Regions from separate parts of the Streptomyces sp. NPDC052064 genome, predicted to be linked through region 3. Evidence: riboswitches for the same ligand, from Rfam matches in the RefSeq annotation. Region 3 holds a riboswitch; each other region holds the start of a gene.
The links. A riboswitch is a leader RNA that binds a small molecule or an ion and turns the genes downstream of it on or off. The one in region 3 is predicted to bind cobalamin.
Positions count from the first base shown of each region.

Region 1 (7,702 bases), on a different contig from region 3:
CACCCGTGAGCAGCACGGTGTCGGACAGGAACCGCGCCAGCTCGGTGAGGTTGGCCGGCCCGCCCTCCACGAGGTACTTCAGCGCCTCCGCCACGACACCGGCCGGCACCGACGACTCGGCCATCAGCTCCGCGTCGGGCACCGCCTCGCCGCCCAGCAGCACGGTCGGGACGCCGGACGCCTTCAGCGCGGCGAGCCCGTCCTCCCAGGCCCGCTTGCCGCCGAGCAGCCGCACGACGGCGATGTCCGCGCCGTCGAGGAGCGCCGGAAGCTCCTCCCCGACGTCCACGCGGGTCGGGTTGCCGATCCGGTACGAGGCACCGGAGGCGGCCCGGGCCGCCAGCAGGTCCGTGTCGGCGGTCGACAACAACAACACAGTGCTCATGCGGGTGCTCCCGGTGGAATGAAGGGCAGTCCTCGCGGCGCGCCCGACTCGATGAGCCGCCACAGCGCGTCCGTGTCCGCGTGCTGTTCGATCAGGTCGCCGAGCCGGTCGAGCTGCTCCTCGCGCAGCGCGGCGAACGAGGTGTCCGGCGCCGGCACGAAGCGGCGCCCCGCGGCGGCGGCCACCTCGCGCAGGAAGGCCCGCCGGAACCCGTCCGACTCCAGCGAGCCGTGCCAGTGCGTGCCCCAGGTCTGGCCGACCCGGCAGCCGTCCAAGAAGGGGTTCCCTCCGGTGACGTCGGCGACCCCGTGGTGGATCTCGTAGCCGTCCACGCGCTCCCCGAGGGCCTCGCCCTCCGGCCGCGTGAGGGTCTTCTCGCGGGCGAACCGCACCCGCACGGGCAGGACCCCGAGCCCCTCGACATGGCCCCGGCGGCTCTCCACGTCGTCCTCGATGTGCTCGCCGAGGATCTGGAAACCGCCGCAGATCCCCAGGACGGGCCGCTGCTCGGCGGCCCTGCGCACGAGAGCGCCGGCCAGCCCGCGCTCCCGCAGCCACTCCAGCGCACGGACGGTCCCCCGGGTCCCCGGCACGACGACGAGGTCGGCGTCGGCGAGTTCCTCCGGCCGGTCCACGAACCGCACCACGACACCCGGTTCGGCGGCCAGCGCGTCCACGTCCGTGAAGTTGGACATGAGCGGAACGGCGCACACGGCGACGCGCAGCACGTCCTCGCCGACCGGCGGGGCGACGACGGACTCCCGGACCGTCCCCCGCAGGGAGACGCGCAGCCCGTCCTCCTCGTCGATCCCGAGCCCGTGCCGGAAGGGCAGGACGCCGTACGTACGCCGCCCGGTGAGGCCCTGGAGCATGTCGAGACCCGGCTCCAGCAGGGAGACGTCCCCCCGGAACTTGTTGACGAGGAACCCGGCGACGCACTCCTGGTCCTCGCGCGACAGCAGCGCGACCGTCCCGAAGAACGAGGCGAAGACACCGCCCCGGTCGATGTCGCCGACGACGAGCACGGGGAGCCCGGCGTTGCGGGCGATCCCCATGTTGACGATGTCCGTCCGGCGCAGATTGATCTCGGCCGGACTGCCCGCCCCCTCACAGATCACCGCGTCATACGTGCCCCGCAACTGCTCCAGACAGTCCAGCACGGTCCCGAGCAGCATCTGCTGCCGTCCGCCGTGGTACCCGCGTGCGCTGAGCTCCCCGACCGGCTTGCCCAGCAGCACGACCTGGCTGCTGCTCTCGCCACCGGGCTTGAGCAGCACCGGGTTCATCAGCGCGCTCGGCTCGACGCGGCAGGCCTGCGCCTGCATGGCCTGCGCCCGGCCGATCTCGGCGCCCTCCTTCGTCACGAAGGAGTTGAGGGACATGTTCTGCGCCTTGAAAGGCGCGACCTTGACGCCCTGCCGCACCAGCCACCGGCAGATCCCGGCGGTCACGACGCTCTTGCCGGCGTCGGAGGTGGTACCGGCGACGAGAAGCCCACCGCCCGTCATGACGTACGCCCTTTCGCGATGCGGCGCGCGGCGACACAGACGCCGAGCGCGAGCCAGCCGACACGCCTGGACAGCCGTACGGCCCGTTCGATGTCCCGTGTGGCGACGGCGCGCCCGGCCCTGTTGAGCACGGGCCGGTGCTCGACGCGCCCGCCGTAGGACAGGGTCCCGCCCAGCCGCACCCCGAGCGCCCCCGCGAACGAGGCCTCCACCGGCCCGGCGTTGGGGCTCGGATGCTTGGCGGCATCGGCACGCCAGGCCCGCACGGCTCCCTGCGGATCGTCCCCTGCCAGGGCCGCGAGCACGGCGGTCAGCCGGGCCCCCGGCCATCCCGCGAGATCGTCCAGCCGCGCGGAGGCCCACCCGTAGCGCCGGTACCGGGCCGACTTGTGCCCGACCATGGCGTCGAGGGTGTTGACGGCCCGGAACCCGAGGAGCCCCGGCACACCACCGACGGCCCCCCACACGAGCGCCCCCACGACCGCGTCGGAGGTGTTCTCGGCGACGGACTCGACCACGGCCCGGGCGATCCCGTCGGCGTCGAGCGCCTGCGGATCCCGCCCGCACAGGTGTGGCAGCCGCGCCCGGGCCGCCTCGACGTCCCCCGCCTCCAGGGCACGCCCGATGGCCTGAGCCTCCCGCGCGAGCGAAGTCCCCCCGACCACGGCCCAGGTGGCGGCACCGGTCAGTGCGACGGAGGCGACGGTGGAGTTCCGCACGACACGCGCGGCGACGCCCCCGAGCGCGACGGAGCCTCCGGCACACACCACGGTGTGCAGCGCGCCCCACCCCCGGTGGTCCCGCCACAACACCCGTTCCACGGCCCCCGCGGCCCGCCCGAACACGGCGACCGGATGCCCCCGGCGAGGATCGCCGAGCAGCAGGTCACCGATCAGACCGGCGGCGGCGCCGTACGCGAAGACGCGACCGGCACCCATGGGCTCAGCCGGCCGCGGGGGCAGGCAGGGGTGGGGTACTGAAGCTCGATCGGCAGCCGCGCATGGCGATATGTCCTCACTCAGGGTGTCCACGCCCTGGTTCGACTGGACCGGCGGTGAGAGTTCCTGGCTCCCGGGGATTGCTACCCCGGTGACAGTGGCGGGACCGCGCCGGACTTCCACCGGCTTCCTCTCCTGCCGCCGTACTGGCCCCGGCAGTCCACCACGGCCGGGAACAGCCGTCAACTTGCCGTTGACCTGCGAGGGGAGAGTGTGGAGAAGCCCACACCGCCAGGGTGCGGACCTGCGGAAAGGGCGGGACCGGTGCGCTACGACGCCGAGTTGTCCCCCCCGGCCACACGACAACCGGGCGGCACAGAACCGAAGTCCCGTACCGCCCGGCAGAAGTGACCGTGATCAGGCCACGATCAGATAGATCCCGTACCCGACGGCCGCCGCACACGCCGCGAAGCACGCGTACGCGCCCGTCACGGCAAGTCCCGCGGATCCGCCCGCAGTCACCGCCCGCTCGCGGCGGGACAGGCCGGTGATGCCGAGGGTGAACAGGCCCACGAGGGCCACGGTGACCACGAGGCTGACGCCGAAGACGGAGCCGAGGGCCGCCCAGTCGATCTTCATGGCAGAGGTTCTCCTTGTAACCGCGTGGGCGGGGTCAGACCGGGGTGGTCGTGGTGGAGGGAGTGCGTTCGGTCTGGGCCTGCGCCGGGATCGTGACGCTCGGCCCGTCGGTGGCCGTGCCACCCGCCGGGGGCGGTGTCACCGCGGCCATCGCCGTGGTCACCACACCGGCCGGCTCCACCTCGTCGGCGTCGTTGACGTTGGTGTGGTCGACGACCTCACGCCGCGAGATCTTCCAGATCGCCGCGCTGGAGGCGACGAGGAAGACGGCCACCACCGCGGTACCCCAGCTGCCGAAGCCGGTGACGTACTCGGCGAGCGCGGCCACCAGGGCCGCCGCCGGCAGCGTCAGACCCCACGCGACGAACATCCGCGTCGCCGTCGACCAGCGGACGACACCGCCCTTGCGGCCGAGGCCCGCGCCCATCACCGAGCCGGACACGGAGTGGGTGGTGGAGAGGGAGAAACCGATGTGCGAGGAGGCCAGGATGACCGTGGCCGCGCTGGTCTGGGCGGCGAAGCCCTGCTGCGGCTGGAGGTCGGTCAGGCCCTTGCCCATGGTGCGGATGATGCGCCAGCCGCCGAGGTACGTGCCGAGGGCGATGGCGAGACCCGCCGAGAGGATGACCCACATGGGCGGGTCGGAGTCGGGGGCGACGGCGCCGCCGGCGACCAGGGCGAGGGTGATGACACCCATCGTCTTCTGGGCGTCGTTGGTGCCGTGGGCCAGGGAGACCAGGCCCGCGGAGGCGATCTGGCCGGCGCGGTAGCCCTTTTCGGAGGCCTTGCCGTCGGCCTTCTTGCCGAGGGAGTACGTCAGCCGCGTGGCGAGCAGCGCCGCGACGCCCGCGACCAGCGGGGCGGCGATCGCCGGGATCAGCACCTTGGTGACCAGGACGTCACCGTGCACCGCGCCGACGCCCGCCGAGGCGATCGTGGCGCCGATCAGGCCGCCCATCAGGGCGTGCGAGGAACTGGACGGCAGGCCGACGAGCCAGGTCAGCAGGTTCCAGAGGATCGCGCCGACCAAGGCGGCGAAGATGACCTCGGGACGGATGCCGGTCTCGTCGACGAGACCCTTGGAGATCGTGTTGGCGACTTCCACGGACAGAAAGGCGCCGACCAGGTTGAGAACGGCGGACATGGCGACGGCGACCTTGGGCCTCATGGCACCCGTGGAAATGGTCGTGGCCATCGCGTTCGCGGTGTCGTGGAAACCGTTCGTGAAATCGAACGCGAGTGCGGTTATCACCACAATCGCGAGGATCAGCGAGAAGCTTTCCATTTACCCAGGCAATCGTTCGAGGTCATTGGTTGGACGAACGTAGGCAACCCGAGTGAACGGAAGATGAACTGGGAGGGGCGTAGGGGTGTCCGCAATCGAGGGTTGTCGTTCCGCCCTGCTGTCAGGCTCCCCACGCCCCGAGAACTAGGTGCCTCGCGCGAACTGTTTCAGCTGATCGAGTGACCCGCCGAAGAGGTTCTGGTCGCCCGGCAGGCTCCCGGAGCCGTTGTCGTACTGCCAGAAGGTCCACGACGACCAGCCGGCCGGGAGCGTGCCCGCGCCGGTGGCGTTGTAGCGGGCGATCCACAAGGGGTGGTCGGCGGCGAAGGCACGGCTGTTGCCCGTGCACGTGTTCCACCAGTGGGTGGTCGTGTAGATCATCGGGCGGCGGCCGGTGAGCCGCTTGACCTCGTCGCTGAACGACTTGATCCAGTCGACCATCCTCGCCTTGTTCAGGCCGTAGCACCTGCGCTTCTTGTCGTACGGGTTGTATTCGATGTCGAGCGCGGGCGGCAGCGTCCAGCCGTCCGCGGTCCAGCCGCCGCCGTTGCGCACGAAGTACGCCGCCTGCGCCTGGCCCGACGAGCTGTTGGGCAGCGCGAAGTGGTAGGCGCCGCGGACGAGACCCGCCTTGCGCGATCCGTTGTACTGCTGGCCGAAGTAGGGGTTGCGGTAGGTGGTGGACTCGGTCGCCTTGACGTAGGCGAACCTGGCGCCCTTCGCCTTTGTGCTCTGCCAGTCGATGTTCTTCTGGTGTGACGAGACGTCGTGTCCCTTCGGGCGGCTCGCCCCGAGGGCCGGAGCCTCGGCGAGGGCGGTGCCTCCCAGTGCGAGTGCCGCCGCGCACGCGGCGAGCCATCGGCCGCGGTGTCGGGACGGTGTGTGGTCACGGGCCATGTTTCCCCCCGGAATGGCGACGTGCACGGCAAATCCCCCAGAGAGTACTGGAAGATCATTGAATGCCCGAAGATCTCCGGCCAAGAGGGATCCGTGCGGCGTTTGTGCCGATACGCGCCCTTACGAATGCCCGGCTTCCGGCCTAAAGTGCCCCCGCCCGGCGGCGCGTTGAGGGCCTGCCTGGCAGGATCGCCGCATGGCTGAGCAGCGAGGCGACGGACGGGGTACGGGGGACGTCCGGAGCGGCGGGCAGGATGTGGGGGAGCCGCGGCGGAGGGGTGCGCGCCCCGAGGAGGCGCGCGCCTGGGAGGAGCTCGTCACGACGGCCCGCCGGACCGTCTCCGACGGACTCGTCGTCGGCACGTCCGGGAACGTCTCGGTGCGCGTCGGGGACACGGTGCTGGTCACGCCGTCGGGCGTCCCCTACGACCGGCTGGAGCCGGCCGACGTGACCGGCGTCGGCCTCGACGGCCGGCAGGTCCTCGGCACGCTCGTCCCCACCAGCGAGCTGCCCATGCACCTCGCGGTCTACCGCACGACCGGCGCCCGTGCCGTCGTCCACACCCACGCCGTGCACGCGACGGCCGTCTCGACGCTCGTGAGCGAGCTGCCGCTGATCCACTACATGGCCGCCGCGCTCGGCGGACCCGTCCGGGTTGCCCCGTATGCCACGTACGGCACCGACGAGTTGGCCGAGAACATGCTCCGCGCTCTCGCCGACCGCTCCGGCTGCCTCCTCCAGAACCACGGCACCATCACCCACGGCGCGTCACTGGACCAGGCCTACGACCGCACCGCCCAGCTGGAATGGATGTGCCGCCTGTGGCTGACCGCCACATCGGTACCGGGCCTGTCCCCGAGCCTGCTGTCCGGGGAGCAGCTGGCGGAGGTCCAGGAACAGCTGCGCGGGTACGGCCAGCGCCGCTGACCTTCGGCCCCGGACGCCCTGGTGCCGCCGGGCCGGCCGGCCCGTCCTGACCGCCTCGGCCCACCGGCCGGGGAGGCCGCCCGCCGACTACCGCCGCGTCCGACCCTCGTGTCCCCCCGGGGTACCGCTCACGCCGCCCTGTGGGTACGGAGATCACGGTGTGGCGGGGTTCGGCCGCCCTGCCCTCCGGGCGCAGCGGTCGCGCCGCCCATCCTCGCGTGTTTCCCCGGGGGCAAGTCACGCCGCCCGCTGCTCGCGCCGTCGCCCTGTAGGTACGGAGACCACGGAGGGCGTGCAGGATGCGCTCGCGCCACCCTCCGGGCGCAGGCGTGACGCCGCCGACACGGGCGCCCTGCCCGCCCAGCCACCACACCGTCGGCCGCCGATACGGGCACCCTGTCCTCCGGGCACACCATGAGGCCGCCGCCCCGCCCGCGTCCCGCCCTCCAGCACAGCCGCCCCCGCCGACTACCCACGCCCCACCCGGCTTCCCACCCCGTCACCCCGCCGCTGCCTCCCACTGGTCGCTCGCCCGGTCCGCCAGGACACTGGAGCCGTGCGCACTGCCAGAGCGACGGCCGCCGCCGTCACCGCCGTGATCGGAGTCGGCGCGGCCGCCGTGGCCGCCGGGCGGTTCGCCAGTGACGCCGCGCTCAAGGCGCCTCCCGGCCGGCCCCTGCCCACCCAACCCCGGCTCACCGTGCACGGCACCGCCGCGGGGCAGATCAGCCTCACCCGGGACCTGGCCGCCCTGCGGCCCGGCCGCTACGGCCTGTCCGGCAACGGCTCCCACGCGGTCGTCGGCCCCGTTCTGGCCGACGCCCCGCACTCCGCCGACACCGTCGTACGCCGCCTGGAGCGGGTCACGCACGGAACCCTGAAACCCGGCGACAAGGCCTGGCTCACCCCGAACCTGTACGTGGGCAACCCGAGCGCCGCCCTCGGCCTCGAACACGCCGACATCGACATCCCCGGCGAACTCGGCGCCCTGCCCGCGTGGTTCGTGCCCGGCGCGCGGGACACCTGGGTGATCGCCGTGCACGGACTCGGCGCCACCCGGGAACTCGCCATGAACGTCATGGGGTTCCTGCACCGCAACCACTTCCCGGTGCTCGCCCTCGC
Region 1 is NZ_JBVJJE010000003.1:670,608-678,309, forward strand. It holds gene cobN (cobaltochelatase subunit CobN) at 1-385, opposite strand, end outside; gene ACZ6TU_RS10915 (cobyric acid synthase) at 382-1,893, opposite strand; gene ACZ6TU_RS10920 (cobalamin biosynthesis protein) at 1,890-2,831, opposite strand; cobalamin riboswitch at 2,933-3,071, opposite strand; gene ACZ6TU_RS10925 (hypothetical protein) at 3,249-3,470, opposite strand; gene ACZ6TU_RS10930 (inorganic phosphate transporter) at 3,505-4,755, opposite strand; gene ACZ6TU_RS10935 (lysozyme) at 4,900-5,652, opposite strand; gene ACZ6TU_RS10940 (class II aldolase/adducin family protein) at 5,849-6,580, shown strand; gene ACZ6TU_RS10945 (alpha/beta hydrolase) at 7,137-7,702, shown strand, end outside.
Region 1: another riboswitch for cobalamin. It lies ahead of ACZ6TU_RS10920 (cobalamin biosynthesis protein); the one in region 3 lies ahead of ACZ6TU_RS00440 (ribonucleoside-diphosphate reductase subunit alpha).

Region 2 (7,702 bases), on a different contig from region 3:
GCGCCCACGCAGGCATGTGCGGCTTTTTCCGGCCACCGTGGCGGGAACACCCCACCAATGGCGTGCCGGACGGACCAAGCCACCGCGGCGGGAATCACCCCGACAACGGCGCGCCGGTCGGTCAGGCCACCCTGCCGGAGGCACCCCACCGACGACACGCCCGTCGGGCCAGGCCACCATGGCGGGAACCGCCCGGCCAATGACACTCCGGTCGGTCAGGCCACCCTGCCGGAGGCACCCCACCGACGACACGCCCGTCGGGCCAGGCCACCATGGCGGGAATACCCCCACCCACGACACATCAGCCGCTCAGACCACCCTGGCGCGAATCGCCCACCGCGCGCTCAGCCCAACGTCCCCAGGAAGCGCACATGAGGCCGCTGCCCGGAGCCCTCACGGCTGACGGCGGCCCGCACCCCGTACACCTCGGCGATGAGTTCCTCCGTCAGGACATCTCCCGGAGTGCCACCCGCCACCACCCTCCCCGCGCTCAGGACGACGACCCGGTCGCAGTACATCGCCGCGAGGTTGAGGTCGTGCAGGGCGATGACGGTGGTGACCGGCAGGCCGGTGACCAGGGCGAGCAGATCGAGCTGGTGGTGGATGTCGAGGTGGTTGGTGGGCTCGTCCAGAAGGAGCTCGCGGGGTTCCTGGGCCAGCGCGCGGGCGATCTGCACCCGCTGGCGTTCGCCGCCCGAGAGGGTGTTCCAGGGCTGGTCGGCACGGTCGGCGAGGCCGGTGCGCTCCAGGGCGCCGCGCACCGCACGCTCGTCGTCCGGCGACGTCGGCGTCCAGGCCCGGCGGTGCGGCACGCGGCCGAGCCGCACGACGTCCGCGACCGTCAACTCGACCTGCGTGTCGGCCTGTTGCTCGACCACGGCGAGACGGCGGGCGACCGTACGCCGAGGCAGGTCGCCCAGCGGCGTGCCGTCGAGGGTGACGACTCCGGCGGTCGGCGTGAGCAACCCGGCCAGCAGCCGCAGCAACGTGGACTTGCCGGAGCCGTTGGGGCCGAGGACGCCGACGGTGGAGCCGGGCTCCGGCGCGAGGACGACACCGTCGAGGATGAGGCGCCCGCCGGCCCGGCGACCGACCCGCTCGGCCCGCAGCCCGGCACCGCTCCCCGCCGCCCCCACCTCGCTCACCGCACGCTCCGTGTCCGGTACAGCACCGCCACGAACGCCGGCACCCCGATCAGCGACGTCACGACTCCCACCGGCACCTCCTGCGGATCCAGGACCGTCCGGGCGAGCGTGTCCACCCACACCAGGAACACCGCACCGGCGAGCGCGGTGACCGGCAGCAGCCGGACATGCCCGGGACCGGCCAGGGCCCGCGCGGCGTGCGGCAGGACCAGCCCGACGAAGCCGATCGCCCCGGCCGAGCTGACCAGCGCCGCCGTGAGCAGGGCCGTGACGCACAGCAGCACCAGGCGGGTGCGGGCCACGGACACCCCGAGCGCGGCCGCCGCGTCCTGCCCGAAGGCGAAGGCGTCGAGGGTACGGGCGTACGACAGGCACACCACCAGCGTCACGGCCAGGACGGCCAGGCACAGCCACACGTCGGTCCAGCCCGCGCCGGCGAGCGAGCCGAGGAGCCAGAACAGCACGCCCCGGGTCGTCTCCGCGTCGGCTGCGGTCATCACGACGAAGGAGGTGAGCGCGGAGAAGAGCTGCATGGCGGCGACGCCCGCGAGGACGACCCGGTCGGTGGTGCCGCCGAGGGTGTGGCTGAGCAGCAGCACCAGCGCAAAGGAGACCAGGGCGCCGAGGAAGGCACCCGCGGACACCGAGACGGCACCGCCGCCCACCCCCAGGACGACGACCACGACCGCGCCGGTGGAGGCGCCGGAGGACACCCCGAGCACGAACGGGTCGGCGAGCGGGTTGCGCAGCAGCGACTGCATCACCGCCCCGCACACGGCCAGTCCGGCCCCGCACACGGCCGCGAGCAGGGTGCGCGGCAGCCGCAGCTGCCAGACGATCCCGTCGCGGATCGGCGTCAGGTCCGAGCTGCCGAGCCCGAGGTGGGCCGCGACGGCGGACCAGACGTCCGCGACCCGGATGTCGGCCGGGCCGACGGTGATGGCCAGGGCCAGGGAGACGGCCAGCAGCAGGGCGCCCGCAACACCGAGCGCGGGCCCGCGGACGGTCACTTCACGAGTCCGAACTCGCGCAGCCCGGCGGCGACCTGTTCCACGCCCTCGACCGTGCGGATGGTCGGATTCATGGCCTGCCCGCTGAGCAGCACGTACCGCTTGTGCTTGACCGCGTCCATGTTCCTGGTGGCCGGGTTGGACTCCAGGAAGGCGATCTTCTTCGCGGCCGACTCGGCGGTCTGCGACTTGCGGGTCAGGTCGCCGATGACGAGGACGTCGGGGTCGCGGTCGGCGACCGTCTCCCAGTTGATCTGCGGCCACTCCTCGTGCGTGTCGTCGAAGACGTTCTTCGCGCCGAGGGCCCGGGTGATGATGCCGGGCGCTCCGCAACAGCCCGCCATGTAGGGGGACTCCGAGTTGGCGAACCAGTACAGGAGGGTGACGTCGGAGGCGTCGATGCCCTGCGTGGCCTTCGCCGTGCGCCGCTGGAGGGAGGCCACCAGCCTGTCGCCCCGTTCCTTCACCCCGAACACGGTCGCCAGGTCGCGTACTTCGCCATAGACCGTGTCGATGCCCAGCGCCTTGTCACGCGCGCCGTCGCCGCCCCCGGAGTTGTCCTTGCCGGCGCAGTCCGACGGGGAGACGTACGTGGGCACGCCGAGCTTCTCGAACTGCTCGCGGGTGGCGACGCCGCCCTTGCCGAGGGTGGAGACGAAGGACGCCGCGACGAAGTCGGGGTCGGCGTCCAGGACCCGTTCGAAGGACGGGTTGTTGTCGGCGATGCGCGGCACTTTGGCGTTGGCCTTCGCCAGCCCCTTCATCACGGGGTCGGTCCAGGTGGCCGTGCCCGCGAGGCGGTCGGCGAGGCCGAGGGAGAGCAGGATCTCGGTGGTGCCCTGGTTGAGGGAGACGGCCCGCTTCGGCGGGGCGTCGACCCGTACGGTGCTGCCGCAGTTGTCGAGGCTGACGGCGGCAGCCTTCACACCCGTGGGCCCGGTGTCGCCGCAGCCGGTCAGGAGCAGGGAGCCGGCCGCGAGCAGGACGGCGGCACGGGCAGGTCGGGCGAGGGGCACGGAAACCAGTCCTCAGTCGTCGAGGGCTCGATCGCGGAGCCCGGTCGTACGGTGCTCCCCCGCCGCGAACGGCCGCGGGGGCCGCCAGCAGGTCTTCGGACTCGGGTTCACCCGGGTCGGAGCGCCTTCCCGGACGGCAGCAAAACCGTCCAGTGGCCGAGGCCCCGCCCGTCCCCCTCACCGCTGCGCGTCAGTTCCGGATTCGCACCGGATTCCCTGACCCACGTACATGGGTTCGACTGGCCTCGGCAAGCTATCACGGAGGGCGCGGGGGAATCACCGCGCACCGTACGTCGTTGTGCGGACAACAGTTCTTCCGCGACCCTCCAGGAGGCCACCGGTGTACGGCGACGAGGCAACGGTCCGCAGGATTCTCACCGAGCTCGGCGACACCTGGGCCGTGGTGGGCCTGTCGTCGAACCAGCGGCGCGCGGCCTACGGCGTGGCCGAGGTGCTCCAGCGCTACGGCAAGCGCGTCGTGCCCGTGCACCCCAAGGCGGAGACGGTGCATGGCGAGCAGGGGTACGCGACGCTGGCGGACATTCCCTTCGACGTGGACGTCGTCGACGTGTTCGTGAACAGCGACCTCGCGGGAGCGGTCGCGGACGAGGCGGTCGCCAAGGGCGCCAAGGGCGTCTGGTTCCAGCTCGGGGTCCTGGACGAGGCGGCGTACGACCGGACCCGCGCCGCGGGTCTGGAGATGGTGATGGACCGCTGCCCGGCGATCGAGATTCCGCGACTGGGCTAGGACCTCAACGAATCCCCCATTGCCGGGTACAGAATTCCTGAACTCCTTTCCAGGAAATCCCCGCGTCCGGTCAAATGCCTGGCAACAGCCTTCTGCCCGACGCCAATTGATTCCTAGCCTGACGGCCTCTTGCTCACTGAACGCTTGTGTTCATTTTATGAGAGGCCCCTAAGAATATGGTAAGCGTCGACCAGGCAGTACCGGGGGTGAAGGGCAACCCGAGCGGTTTGCGGCGGGACGTCGGGCTGATCGGGCTCATGTGGGCGTCGGTCGGTTCCATCATCGGCTCCGGTTGGCTGTACGGAGCCGAGAAAGCTGCCGTGGCCGCCGGTCCCGCGGCAATTCTCTCGTGGATCATCGGCGCGGTGGCGATCGTGCTGCTGGCTCTGGTGCACGCGGAACTCGGGGGCATGTTCCCGGTCGCGGGCGGCACGGCTCGCTATCCGCACTACGCGTTCGGCGGGCTGGCCGGCATGTCCTTCGGCTGGTTCTCCTGGCTCCAGGCGGCGACGGTGGCGCCGATCGAGGTCGAGGCCATGATCGGCTACGCGGGGCACTGGCACTGGGCGCAGGGTTTCCAGCATGCCAAGGACGGGACGCTGACGACGAGCGGGTTCGTCGTCGCCGTGGTCCTCATGGCCGTGTTCGTCGTGATCAACTTCCTCGGCGTGCGGGTCCTGGCGCACACCAACAGCGCCGCCACCTGGTGGAAGGTGGCCGTCCCCCTGGTCGCGATCTTCGTCATCGCGGCCGGGAACTTCCACCCGGGCAACCTCACCGAGCACGGCTTCGCCCCGTTCGGCGCCAAGGGCGTGCTGAGCGCCGTCAGTTCCAGCGGCATCATCTTCGCCCTGCTGGGCTTCGAGCAGGCGATCCAGCTGGCCGGCGAGAGCCGCGACCCGAGGCGTGACCTGCCGCGGGCGACGATCGGCTCGGTCGCCATCGGCGCGGTCATCTACGTCCTGCTCCAGGTGGTCTTCATCGGCGCGCTGCCGCTGAGCTCCTTCGCGCACGGCTGGGCCAAGCTGGACTACGCGGGGATCAGCGGACCCTGGGCGGGGCTGGCCACGCTGGTGGGTCTCGGCTGGCTGAGTGTGGTGCTGTACCTGGACGCGGTGGTCTCCCCGGGCGGCACCGGCCTGATCTACACCACGGCCACCTCGCGTGTCTCCTACGGCCTGGCCAGGAACGGCTACGCGCCGAAGGTCTTCGCCCGCACCGACGCCCGCGGCGTGCCGTGGTTCGGTCTGGTCGTCGCCTTCGTGACCGGCGTGATCTGCTTCCTGCCGTTCCCGAGCTGGCAGCAGCTGGTCAGCTTCATCACCTCGGCGAGCGTCCTGATGTACGCGGGCGCCCCGCTGGCGTACGGCGTCTTCGCCGACCGGCTGCCGCACCACGAGCGCCCCTACCGCCTGCCCGGCGGGAAGGTTCTCTCGCCGCTGTCGTTCGTCGTGGCCAACCTGATCATCTACTGGTCCACCTGGGACACCCTGTGGCGGCTCGGCGTGGCGATCGTCCTCGGCTACGTCCTGCTCGGCGGCTACGCCTGGTACGCCACGCGCAAGGGTCTGCCCGACGCGCCCCGGCTGGACTGGAAGGCCGCGCGGTGGCTGCCCGTCTACCTGCTGGGCATGGGCGTCATCTCCTGGCAGGGCGGTTTCGGCGGGCAGGGCCACATCGCACTGTGGTGGGACATCGTGGTCGTCGCCGTCTTCTCCCTGGCGATCTACTACTGGGCCCGGGCCTGCGCGTCCCGGCCCGAGGACATCGAGCGGAGCATCGAGGAGGTGGCCGTCATCGAGGCGCCCGCACACTGATCGCCTCTCCCGGTCAGTCGCCGAGGGCCGTACGGACACCGTCGATCGACGGCACGTCCGTGCGGCCCCGCGCCGACACGCAGGCCACGGCACGCCGCAGGGCCCGGTGGAGCAGCAGCGGAGCGTCCGGTCCCAGGGCCTCGAGGAGCGGGGCGACGGCGTTCTCCAGCATCGCCGTCACCATGGCCCAGCCGTCCGCGGTCCGGTCGTACAGCAGCCGCAGCGCGGTCCCGGGAGACCCGCCCAAGAGGATGGCGAACAGCTCGCGCAGCGCCTCGTCACGCTCCACGCGTTCCCAGGGATCGTCGGAGAGGGCGAGCGTCCGCTCCAGCAGGTCCTCCGCGTCGACCAGGCCGGCCGTGGCCGGGGACCGGGCCAGTTGCAGCAACGTCACCACGTGCTGGGCGGGTTCGGACCGCTCGGCCGCGGCCACGACGTCGGCGCACAGCTCGGCCGCGACCGGGTGGCCCGCACCGTGGATCTCGGCCGCGCGGGCCACCAGCGCCGCCACGGCCGGAAGCCTCGGCGAGTCCAGCAGCGGCCGCACCCGTGCGGCGCCCGCCTGCGGGCCGAGGAGAGCCATGTCCACGTAGGCCGCGTACAGCTCGTCCTCCAGGACCGGCGGGGACTCGACGGCCGGGGGCGCGCCGGACGCGGTCGCGAGGTGCTCGTTGACGATGGCCGGGGCAAGCATCACGCCGGTGAGCAGCGGCCCGTGGACGTCCGGCGGCATCCCGAGCAGGGAGCGGTGCGTGTGGGCGAACGGCGGGTAGGGCTGCCGGCCGTCCATCACGTCGAACGCGTAGCGGCGGGAGGCGTCGGCGCCGAAGGCGAAGTGGAACATGGACAGCAGGTACGGGGTGCCGTCGGCGCCGAGGAAGGCCATGGCCGGGTCGGCCTCCCACGGCAGGAGCCGCACCGCGGCCTCGAATCTGCTGCGGTGGTCGGGGCGCACATAGGCCAGGGGCCCGTCCTGCTGCCGCGGCAGGTTCCACTCGTACCGGGGTATCACGGCGTACGCCTGTCCGAACTCGGCCCACAGCCGGTCGGCCGCCGTCCGGTCCGCTCCGGCGGCGGCGATCCCGAAGAGTCCGGCGAGTCCCACGACCCGCTCGCCGGGATCGGTCAGGGCGTGCACGAGCGTCCGGGCGCGGTCCAGGTCCCGTACGGCGACGGCCTCGGCGAAGCAGCGGATCGTACGGGCCCAGGAGTACGGGTGGCCGACCGACCAGGTGCTGGGCGTCATGGCGCGCAGGACGTCCGACGGGTCGCTGTAGAAACGCTGTTCGACGAGCCGCTGCCAGTCGTTGGTGTGGTTCATCACTATCGGGATCTCGGCCACGGGGTCGCTGACGGCGTTCCCCCGGGCCACGCCACCGCCTTCTCCCGCCAGGTGGTAGAAGCCCCACAGCGGCGGGTCGGCCACGGGCGGTACCTCCTCGGCGGCGTGCAGCGCCTCGTCCAGGATCGAGCGGGCCATGGCCAGGTCGCCTGCGTCGGCGCGCCGGTGGGCGACGAGCGCGAGGGCCGAGTAGCGGTCCTTGAAGGGCGGCTGCCACTCGGTGCCGGCGATCGCGCGGGCGTAGGCCACGGCTTGCTCCGGGGCGCGGCCGGCCAGGGCCTCGGCGAGAGTCTTCAGGTCCCCCTCGTGTTGAAGCCGGCTGAGCATGTCCCGCGACGACGGCTCGGGGGGAACCCGGGCGCAGGCGGCGTCGATCACCGCCGTCGCCGCCTCGCCGTCGAAGGCGGCGAGTACCTTCGCGGCCTTGTTCGCGTACCAGACGCCGTTACTGAAGCCCAGGACCCGGTCGATCAGCCGGTGCGCGGCGCGGATGTCGCCGAGGGCCGCCCGGACGCGTGCGGCGTGTAAGAAGGCGTCGTCGACCAGGCCCGTCACCTCCACGGTGTCCAGACGGCGCAGCAGTTCTCGCGACAGCGCCGGGTACGCTCCCGCGGCGTGTTCGGC
Region 2 is NZ_JBVJJE010000010.1:258,570-266,271, forward strand. It holds gene ACZ6TU_RS27275 (ABC transporter ATP-binding protein) at 345-1,145, opposite strand; gene ACZ6TU_RS27280 (FecCD family ABC transporter permease) at 1,142-2,155, opposite strand; gene ACZ6TU_RS27285 (ABC transporter substrate-binding protein) at 2,152-3,171, opposite strand; cobalamin riboswitch at 3,241-3,430, opposite strand; gene ACZ6TU_RS27290 (CoA-binding protein) at 3,512-3,919, shown strand; gene ACZ6TU_RS27295 (APC family permease) at 4,096-5,736, shown strand; gene ACZ6TU_RS27300 (hypothetical protein) at 5,750-7,702, opposite strand, start outside.
Region 2: another riboswitch for cobalamin. It lies ahead of ACZ6TU_RS27285 (ABC transporter substrate-binding protein); the one in region 3 lies ahead of ACZ6TU_RS00440 (ribonucleoside-diphosphate reductase subunit alpha).

Region 3 (7,702 bases):
AGGGCAGGCGCAGCTTGAAGAAGACGTCCTGGAGGCCCATGGCTCCGAGGCCGACGGGACGCCACCTGGCGTTCGACCGGCCTGCCTGCTCGGTCGGGTAGAAGTTGATGTCCACGACCCGGTCCAGGAACGTGACGGCCGTACGGACGGTCTCGTCCAGCCGCTCCCAGTCGATGTCCCCGCCGGCCTGGTCGACGAGCGCGCCGAGGTTGACCGACCCCAGGTTGCAGACCGCCGTCTCCCCGTCGCTGGTGACCTCGAGGATCTCCGTGCAGAGGTTGGAGGAGTGGACGACGTGGCCCGGCTCGGCCGTCTGGTTGGCGGTGCGGTTGGCGGCGTCCTTGAAGGTCATCCAGCCGTTGCCGGTCTGCGCCAGGGTGCGCATCATGCGGCCGTACAGCTCGCGGGCCGGCAGGGTCTTCCTGGCGAGGCCCTTCGCCTCGGCCGCCCGGTACGCGGTGTCGAACTCCTCGCCCCACAGGTCGACCAGCTCGGGCACGTCCGAGGGAGAGAACAGCGACCACTGCGCGTCGCCGTTCACCCGCCGCATGAACTCGTCGGGCACCCAGTGCGCGAGGTTCAGGTTGTGCGTACGGCGGGCGTCCTCGCCGGTGTTGTCGCGCAGCTCCAGGAACTCCTCGATGTCGGAGTGCCAGGTCTCCAGGTAGACCGCGGCGGCGCCCTTGCGGCGGCCGCCCTGGTTCACGGCGGCGACCGAGGCGTCGAGGGTCTTCAGGAACGGGACGATGCCGTTGGAGTGGCCGTTGGTGCCGCGGATCAGCGAACCGCGCGCGCGGATACGGGAGTACGCGATTCCGATGCCGCCGGCGTGCTTCGACAGCCGCGCCACCTGGTGGTAGCGGTCGTAGATCGAGTCCAGCTCGTCCTTGGGGGAGTCGAGGAGGTAGCAGGACGACATCTGGGGGTGCCGCGTGCCGGAGTTGAAGAGGGTGGGGGAGGAGGGGAGGTAGTCGAGCCGGCTCATGAGCCCGTAGAGCGCGGCGACTTCGTCGACCGACCTGCTCGTGTCGTCCTCCGCCAGACCCGCGGCGACGCGCAGCATGAAGTGCTGGGGCGTCTCGACGACCTTGCGGGTGATCGGGTGCCGCAGCAGGTAGCGGCTGTGCAGCGTGCGCAGGCCGAAGTAGCCGAAGCGGTCGTCGGCGGCCGTGTCGATCAGGGCGTCGAGACGGGCGCCGTGGACGCGCACGAACTCGGCGGTCCGGTCGGCGATGAGGCCCTCCCGGTGCCCGACCGCCACGGACTCGGTGAAGCACGTGACGCCCTGCGAGGCGGCCTCGGCGCGGATCCCGATCGTCAGCAGGCGCGCGGCCAGCCGGGAGTAGACGGGATCCTCGGAGATGAGGCCGGCGGCCGCTTCGGTCGCCAGCTCGCGCAACTCCGACTCGTCGGCCCGGGCGGACCGGCCGCGCAGCGCGGCGGCGGCGACCCGGCCGGGGTCGGCGTCGGGGAGGTCGGCGGTCAGCTCGGTCAGGGTCCGCAGCAGCGCGGCACCGGGACCGTCGTGCTCTTCTTCGGCGGCTGAGACCGGATCGGCTGGCGCGATGGTCACGTGGGGCTCTCCCTCGCTCGGCACGGGGGCCTCGCAGGGCAGGGGGCAGCACACGAGCGCACGCGGCGTCGCGTCCACCGGCCCATTCCACGAGGCCCGGACATCGGGGCACACCGGCCGGACGGCCGGGCGCGCTGTCGGCAGGTCCTCGGACTGACTCCCATACGCGCATAAAAGGCATGGGTACACCGTTGCGGGACAGTTCCGGATTCCCACCGGATTCCCCTGCGGCGACAGCGAGCATGAGCATACATCTTGTGCCGTGTTCCGGTGACACCCCCAGATGTTGTGTCGCGCTGGTTTCAGAGCGTCAACTGATAGGTGAGGAGCGTGAACTTGTCGTCGCCCGGGATCGGGTTCCAGTCGCGCTCGGGGGCACGGGTGAAGCCGAGCCGTTCGTAGACGCGGTGGGCGGCGTGCATCGTGGGCTGGGTGCACAGGACGAGGGTGGTGCAGGCGTCCGTGGCCCTCGCGCGTTCGACGCAGGCGCGGACGAGGGCTTCGCCGACGCCACGGCCTCGGGCCGGCCGGGCCACGGCGAGCATCCGGATCTCGGCCTCCCCGGGACGGGCGAGGTCGGCCATGGGGCCGCCGGAGGGCACGAACGTGACGCCGCCGAGGATGTGGTCGTCCTCCGAGGCCACCAGGACGTCGGCGGCTGCCGCCCGCTTGGCCACGTCCTTCAGTTCGCCCAGGTACCAGTCGCTCTCGCCGAAAGCGAGGAGGCCGTCCTGGAGATAGGCCTGGGCCGTGATCTCGCCGAGCGTGGTGTATTCGTCGGGCTTCACTGCCCTGACAACTATGTCCATGCGGGTGAGTGTGCACGACAGCGGGCCGCCGTGGATGGTTCTCACGGCGGCCCGCTGCGGGTTGTACGTGGCTGGTCCCAGTGGCTCAGTGACCGGCCCCTGCCGTGGCCGGGGGAAGCTCCACCTGGACCCCGGGGTCGCCCGCGTCCGCCGTGTAGTCCTCCGGCTTGGTCTCGTCGATGCCGTCGGGGGCCTTCAGGGCCTTGAGGACGAAGGTCAGGACCACGGTGACGACGACGTTCAGGACGAACGCCGTGAGGCCGATGTAGCCGATCTCGCCGATGCCCGGAATCTCCTTCGACGACCCGCCGAAGTGCTTCTGGGTCGGGGAGGCGACACCGTACGCGGCGACCGTGCCGTAGACCATGCCGACCGCCCAGCCCGCGAGCAGGGCCCAACGGTGGAACCAGCGGGTGAACAGGCCGCCGACCAGGGCCGGGAAGGTCTGGAGGATCCAGATGCCGCCGAGCAGCTGGAAGTTGATGGCGACCGTCTTGTCCATGGTGAGGACGAAGGCCAGCGCGCCCACCTTCACCAGCAGGGAGACCAGCTTGGAGACCTTCGTCTCCTGGGCGGGCGTGGCGTCGGGCTTGATGAAGTCCTTGTAGATGTTGCGGGTGAAGAGGTTCGCGGCCGCGATGGACATGATGGCCGCCGGGACCAGGGCCCCGATACCGATCGCCGCGAAGGCCACGCCCGCGAACCAGTCCGGGAACATCGTCTCGAACAGCTGCGGGATCGCCAGCTGCCCGTTCTGCACCTTGATCCCGGCCGCGATCGCCATGAAGCCGAGCAGTGCGAGCAGGCCCAGCATCAGCGAGTACAGCGGCAGGATCGTGGTGTTGCGGCGGATCACCTCACGGCTCTTCGAGGACAGCGTCGCCGTGATCGAGTGCGGGTACATGAAGAGCGCGAGCGCGGAGCCCAGCGCCAGCGTGGCGTACGTCCACTGCCCCGCCTCCGGCGGCACCAGCGCACCGCGCGGCGCGCCCGTCGCCGGGTTGGTCTGGCTGTACGCCTCGCCGGCCTTGGCGAAGATTTCGTCGAACCCGCCCAGCTTGATCGGGATGTAGATGATCGCCACCGCGATGACGATGTAGATCAGGGTGTCCTTCACGAACGCGATCAGCGCCGGCGCCCGCAGACCCGACGAGTACGTGTACGCCGCCAGCACACCGAAGGCGATCAGCAGCGGCAGGTCCTTGATGAACCAGTTGGTGTTCTCGCCGCCGCCGATACCCATCACGTCCAGCACGGCCTGGATGCCGACCAACTGGAGCGCGATGTACGGCATCGTCGCGAGGATGCCGGTGAGGGCCACGGCCAGGGAGAGGCCCTTGGAGCCGAAGCGGCCGCGCACGAAGTCGGACGTCGTCACGTACCCGTGCTTGTGCGAGACCGACCACAGGCGGGGGAGGAAGGTGAAGATCAGCGGGTAGACGAGGATCGTGTAGGGCACCGCGAAGAAGCCGGCCGCGCCCGCCGCGTAGATCGCCGCCGGTACGGCCACGAAGGTGTACGCCGTGTACAGGTCGCCGCCGAGCAGGAACCAGGTGATCCAGGTGCCGAACGAGCGGCCGCCCAGGCCCCACTCGTCCAGGCTGTGCTCGTTCTCGGCCTTGCGCCAGCGCGCGGCCAGGAAGCCCATGACCGTGACGGCCAGGAAGAAGAAGATGAAGACGGCGAGTGCGACGCCGTTCACGCCGTCCTTCACTCGGACGCACCGCCCTTCGCGGCAGAGCGGGCGCGCTGGTCACGCTGCCACAGCTTGTAGGCGATCATCGTCAGCGCGGTGGAGATCAGCACCCACGCCATCTGGTACCAGTAGAAGAACGGGATCCCGATGAAGGCCGGGTCGGTCTTGGCGTACGAGCCGACCCACAGCATGGCCACGAAGGGCGCTATGAGGCAGAGGCCGATGACGACGCGCATCGGCGTCACCATTGTTTCTCTGCTGGCTTCTGGGGCTTGCGACATCAGGCGGCTCCGTCCCCTCAGTGATCACCTGTGTAATGCGCAGGCAATCTAGGACAGGGTGTGGCAAGAACGGAACCCCTCGTCCGTAATGCGGTACTCAAAAGAAACCTGCTCTGTACAGCGGCGCTCAGCAGCGGCGGAACCCCCGCGGGGCCCTGCTCCTGCCGGTCCGTGCGCATCCGCTCGAAGGGCCGCACGGCGTGCACTACTCCTGAGGCCGCTTCAGACGCGCCACGAACTTGTACCGGTCCCCCCGGTACACCGACCGCACCCACTCCACCGGCTGCCCTTCCCGGTCCAGCGAGTGCCGGGAGAGCATCAGCATCGGCAGGCCGACGTCCGTGCCGAGCAGACCGGCCTCGCGCGGGGTGGCCAGCGAGGTCTCGATGGTCTCCTCGGCCTCCGCGAGATGGACGTCGTAGACCTCGGCGAGCGCGGTGTACAGGGACGTGTACTTCACCAGGGACCGGCGCAGGGCCGGGAAGCGCTTCGCGCTCAGGTGGGTCGTCTCGATGGCCATCGGCTCGCCGTTGGCCATACGCAGCCGCTCGATGCGCAGCACCCGTCCACCGGTCGTGATGTCGAGCAGCCCGGCGAGGCGGTCGTCGGCGGTGACGTAGCCGATGTCCAGGAGCTGCGAGGTGGGTTCGAGACCCTGGGCCCGCATGTCCTCGGTGTAGGAGGTCAGTTGCAGCGCCTGCGAGACCTTCGGCTTGGCGACGAACGTGCCCTTGCCCTGGATGCGCTCCAGCCGGCCCTCGACGACCAGCTCCTGGAGCGCTTGGCGCACGGTCGTGCGCGAAGTGTCGAACTCCGCCGCCAGTGTGCGCTCGGGCGGGACCGGCGTGCCGGGCGCCTGGGTCTCGGTCATGTCGAGCAGGTGCTTCTTCAGGCGGTAGTACTTGGGCACGCGTGCGGTACGGACGGGTGCCCCGCTCTCGTTCTCCGCACTGCTGATGTCGGTGCTCATGCTCCGCCTTCCCGGCTCCTGTGCCGACACGATCCCACTTGTATACCGTCGGCGGCTCTTTTGGTCTAGTCCATAACTCCAAGTGGTCTACCTGGAGTATGCCGTGCCTGGCTGGGTTTTCGCCGGGTTCTTACTTAAAGGTTCCTGCATATGTAGGTCGTATAACGGCTGGTCAGAGCCTTATTCCGGACCCTTGACAGGTCAGCTGGCCCGGTCCAAGCTCCCGCTACTGGTCTACACCATTGGTCCAGGGTCCTGGCCCCACGTTCACCGCGGGGAGCAGGGGGGTCGGTGGCATCCCTGAGGAGGATGGCGTGAAGCGCAAGCTGATATCCGCGATCGGTATCGCGGGCATGATGGTCTCCATCGTGGCGTGCGGGGGCGAGGGTGGCAGTGGGGGTTCGGACAAGGGCGCGGACGCCGAGGAGCTGACCGTCTGGCTCACCGTCGATGCCCAGAACAACTGGCCGGAGCTGGTGAAGGCCGCCGACGCGGCGGTGCGGAAGAAGCACCCCGGCCTCAAGATCAACCACGAGTACTACGGCTGGCCCGACAAGAACGCCAAGCTCGACGCCGTCCTCGCCACCGACAAGGCCCCCGACGTGGTCGAGATGGGCAACACCGAGATGCTCGGCTACATGGTCAAGGGCGCCTTCGCCCCCCTCGACCCGGCCGAGTTCGACAGCTCGGACGCCTGGCTGGACGGTCTCAAGGCCTCGGTGACCTACGAGGGCAAGACCTACGGCGTCCCTTACTACGCCGGCGGCCGCGTCGCCAACTGGCGCAAGGACGTGGCGGCGTCGGTCGGTGTGAAGTCCACGCCGAAGACATACCAGGAGCTCACCGCCGCCCTGGACGAGATCCAGAAGAAGCAGGGCGACAAGTTCAGCGCCTGGTACCAGCCGACCCGCGACTGGTACGCGGCCATGTCCTTCGTCTACGACGCCGGCGGCGCCATCGCCACCGAGTCGGGCGGCCGGTGGAAGGCCTCTCTCTCCTCACCCGAGTCCCTCAAGGGCCTGAAGGAGTTCAAGAACGTCGTCGACTCCTACATGCACGGCGACAAGACCAAGGACGAGTCCGACCGCTACATCGTCTACGGCCAGGGCAAGTCCGCCATGATCTTCGCCGCCGCCTGGGAGGGCGCGACCGCCGAGGACCCGAAGAACGACAAGACCGGCAAGCTCAAGGGCAACCTCGAGAACTTCGTGATGCCCGGCCCGTCCGGCAAGAACATGCCCGTCTTCCTGGGCGGCTCCGACCTCGCCGTGCCGGTGAAGTCCGACGCGCCGGCCCTGGCCGCCGAGTGGATCAACGCGTTCACCGGCTCCTCCGGCCAGAAGGGCCTGATGGCCAAGGGCAACCTGCCCAACAACAAGACCGACCTCGCGACGCTGAAGAACGACCCGAAGACGGCGGTCCCCGCCACCGCCGCCGAGTCCAACTGGTTCGTCCCGATGGCCCCCGGCTGGGGCCAGGTCGAGAAGGCGCAGATCCTTCAGACCATGCTCCAGGGCATCGGCACCGGCAAGAAGTCGGTCGAGGCCGCCGCCAAGGAGGCGGCCGCCGCGATCGACGAGGTCATCAACACCAAGTGACCTACGGGCGGGGCTCCCGGTCGCGGAGCCCCGCCGTCGTCAAGACCTGAGGGACCCGCCGAGGAGCGCGCGATGAGTGCCGCACACACCACCACCCCTGCCAAGGTGCCGCCACCGCGGCAGGCACCACCGCCGCCCGTCGAGGACCGGCGGCCACGTGGGCAGCGCAGGTCGGGCGGGCCCGCCGTCCCCTGGCTGCTGCTCGCGCCCTGCCTGCTGATCCTGGCCCTGGTCATGGGCTATCCGCTGACCCGTCTGGTCACCCTGTCCTTCCAGAAGTTCGGGCAGTCCCAGCTGTGGGGCTTCCAGCCGGCCGAGTCGGTCGGGTTCGACAACTTCGCGGAGGTGCTGGGCGACGGCGAGTTCTGGACCGTCGTGGTCCGCACGATCGTCTTCGCCGCGGGGGCCGTCGTCTTCACGATGGTCGTCGGCATGGCCATCGCCCTGCTGCTCCAGCGCGTCTCCGGTTGGCTGAAGATGCTCATCAACATCGTGCTGGTGGCCGGCTGGGGCATGCCCGTCATCGTGGCGACCACGGTCTTCAAGTGGCTCTTCGACTCGGATTACGGCGTCTTCAACGCGCTGCTCAGCAAGCTGCCCGGCGTCGAGATGACCGGCCACAACTGGTTCGCGAGCGGGCCCCAGGGCCTGGCCGTGATCATGCTGCTGGTGGTGTGGGGAGCCGTGCCGTTCGTGGTCATCACGCTCAGCGCCGGTCTCACCCAGGTCCCGAAGGAACTGGAGGAGGCCGCCCGCCTGGACGGCGCCGGCTCCT
Region 3 is NZ_JBVJJE010000001.1:78,153-85,854, reverse strand. It holds gene ACZ6TU_RS00440 (ribonucleoside-diphosphate reductase subunit alpha) at 1-1,573, opposite strand, end outside; cobalamin riboswitch at 1,696-1,823, opposite strand; gene ACZ6TU_RS00435 (GNAT family N-acetyltransferase) at 1,876-2,382, opposite strand; gene mctP (monocarboxylate uptake permease MctP) at 2,468-4,096, opposite strand; gene ACZ6TU_RS00425 (DUF3311 domain-containing protein) at 4,093-4,326, opposite strand; gene ACZ6TU_RS00420 (GntR family transcriptional regulator) at 4,565-5,329, opposite strand; gene ACZ6TU_RS00415 (extracellular solute-binding protein) at 5,644-6,927, shown strand; gene ACZ6TU_RS00410 (carbohydrate ABC transporter permease) at 7,000-7,702, shown strand, end outside.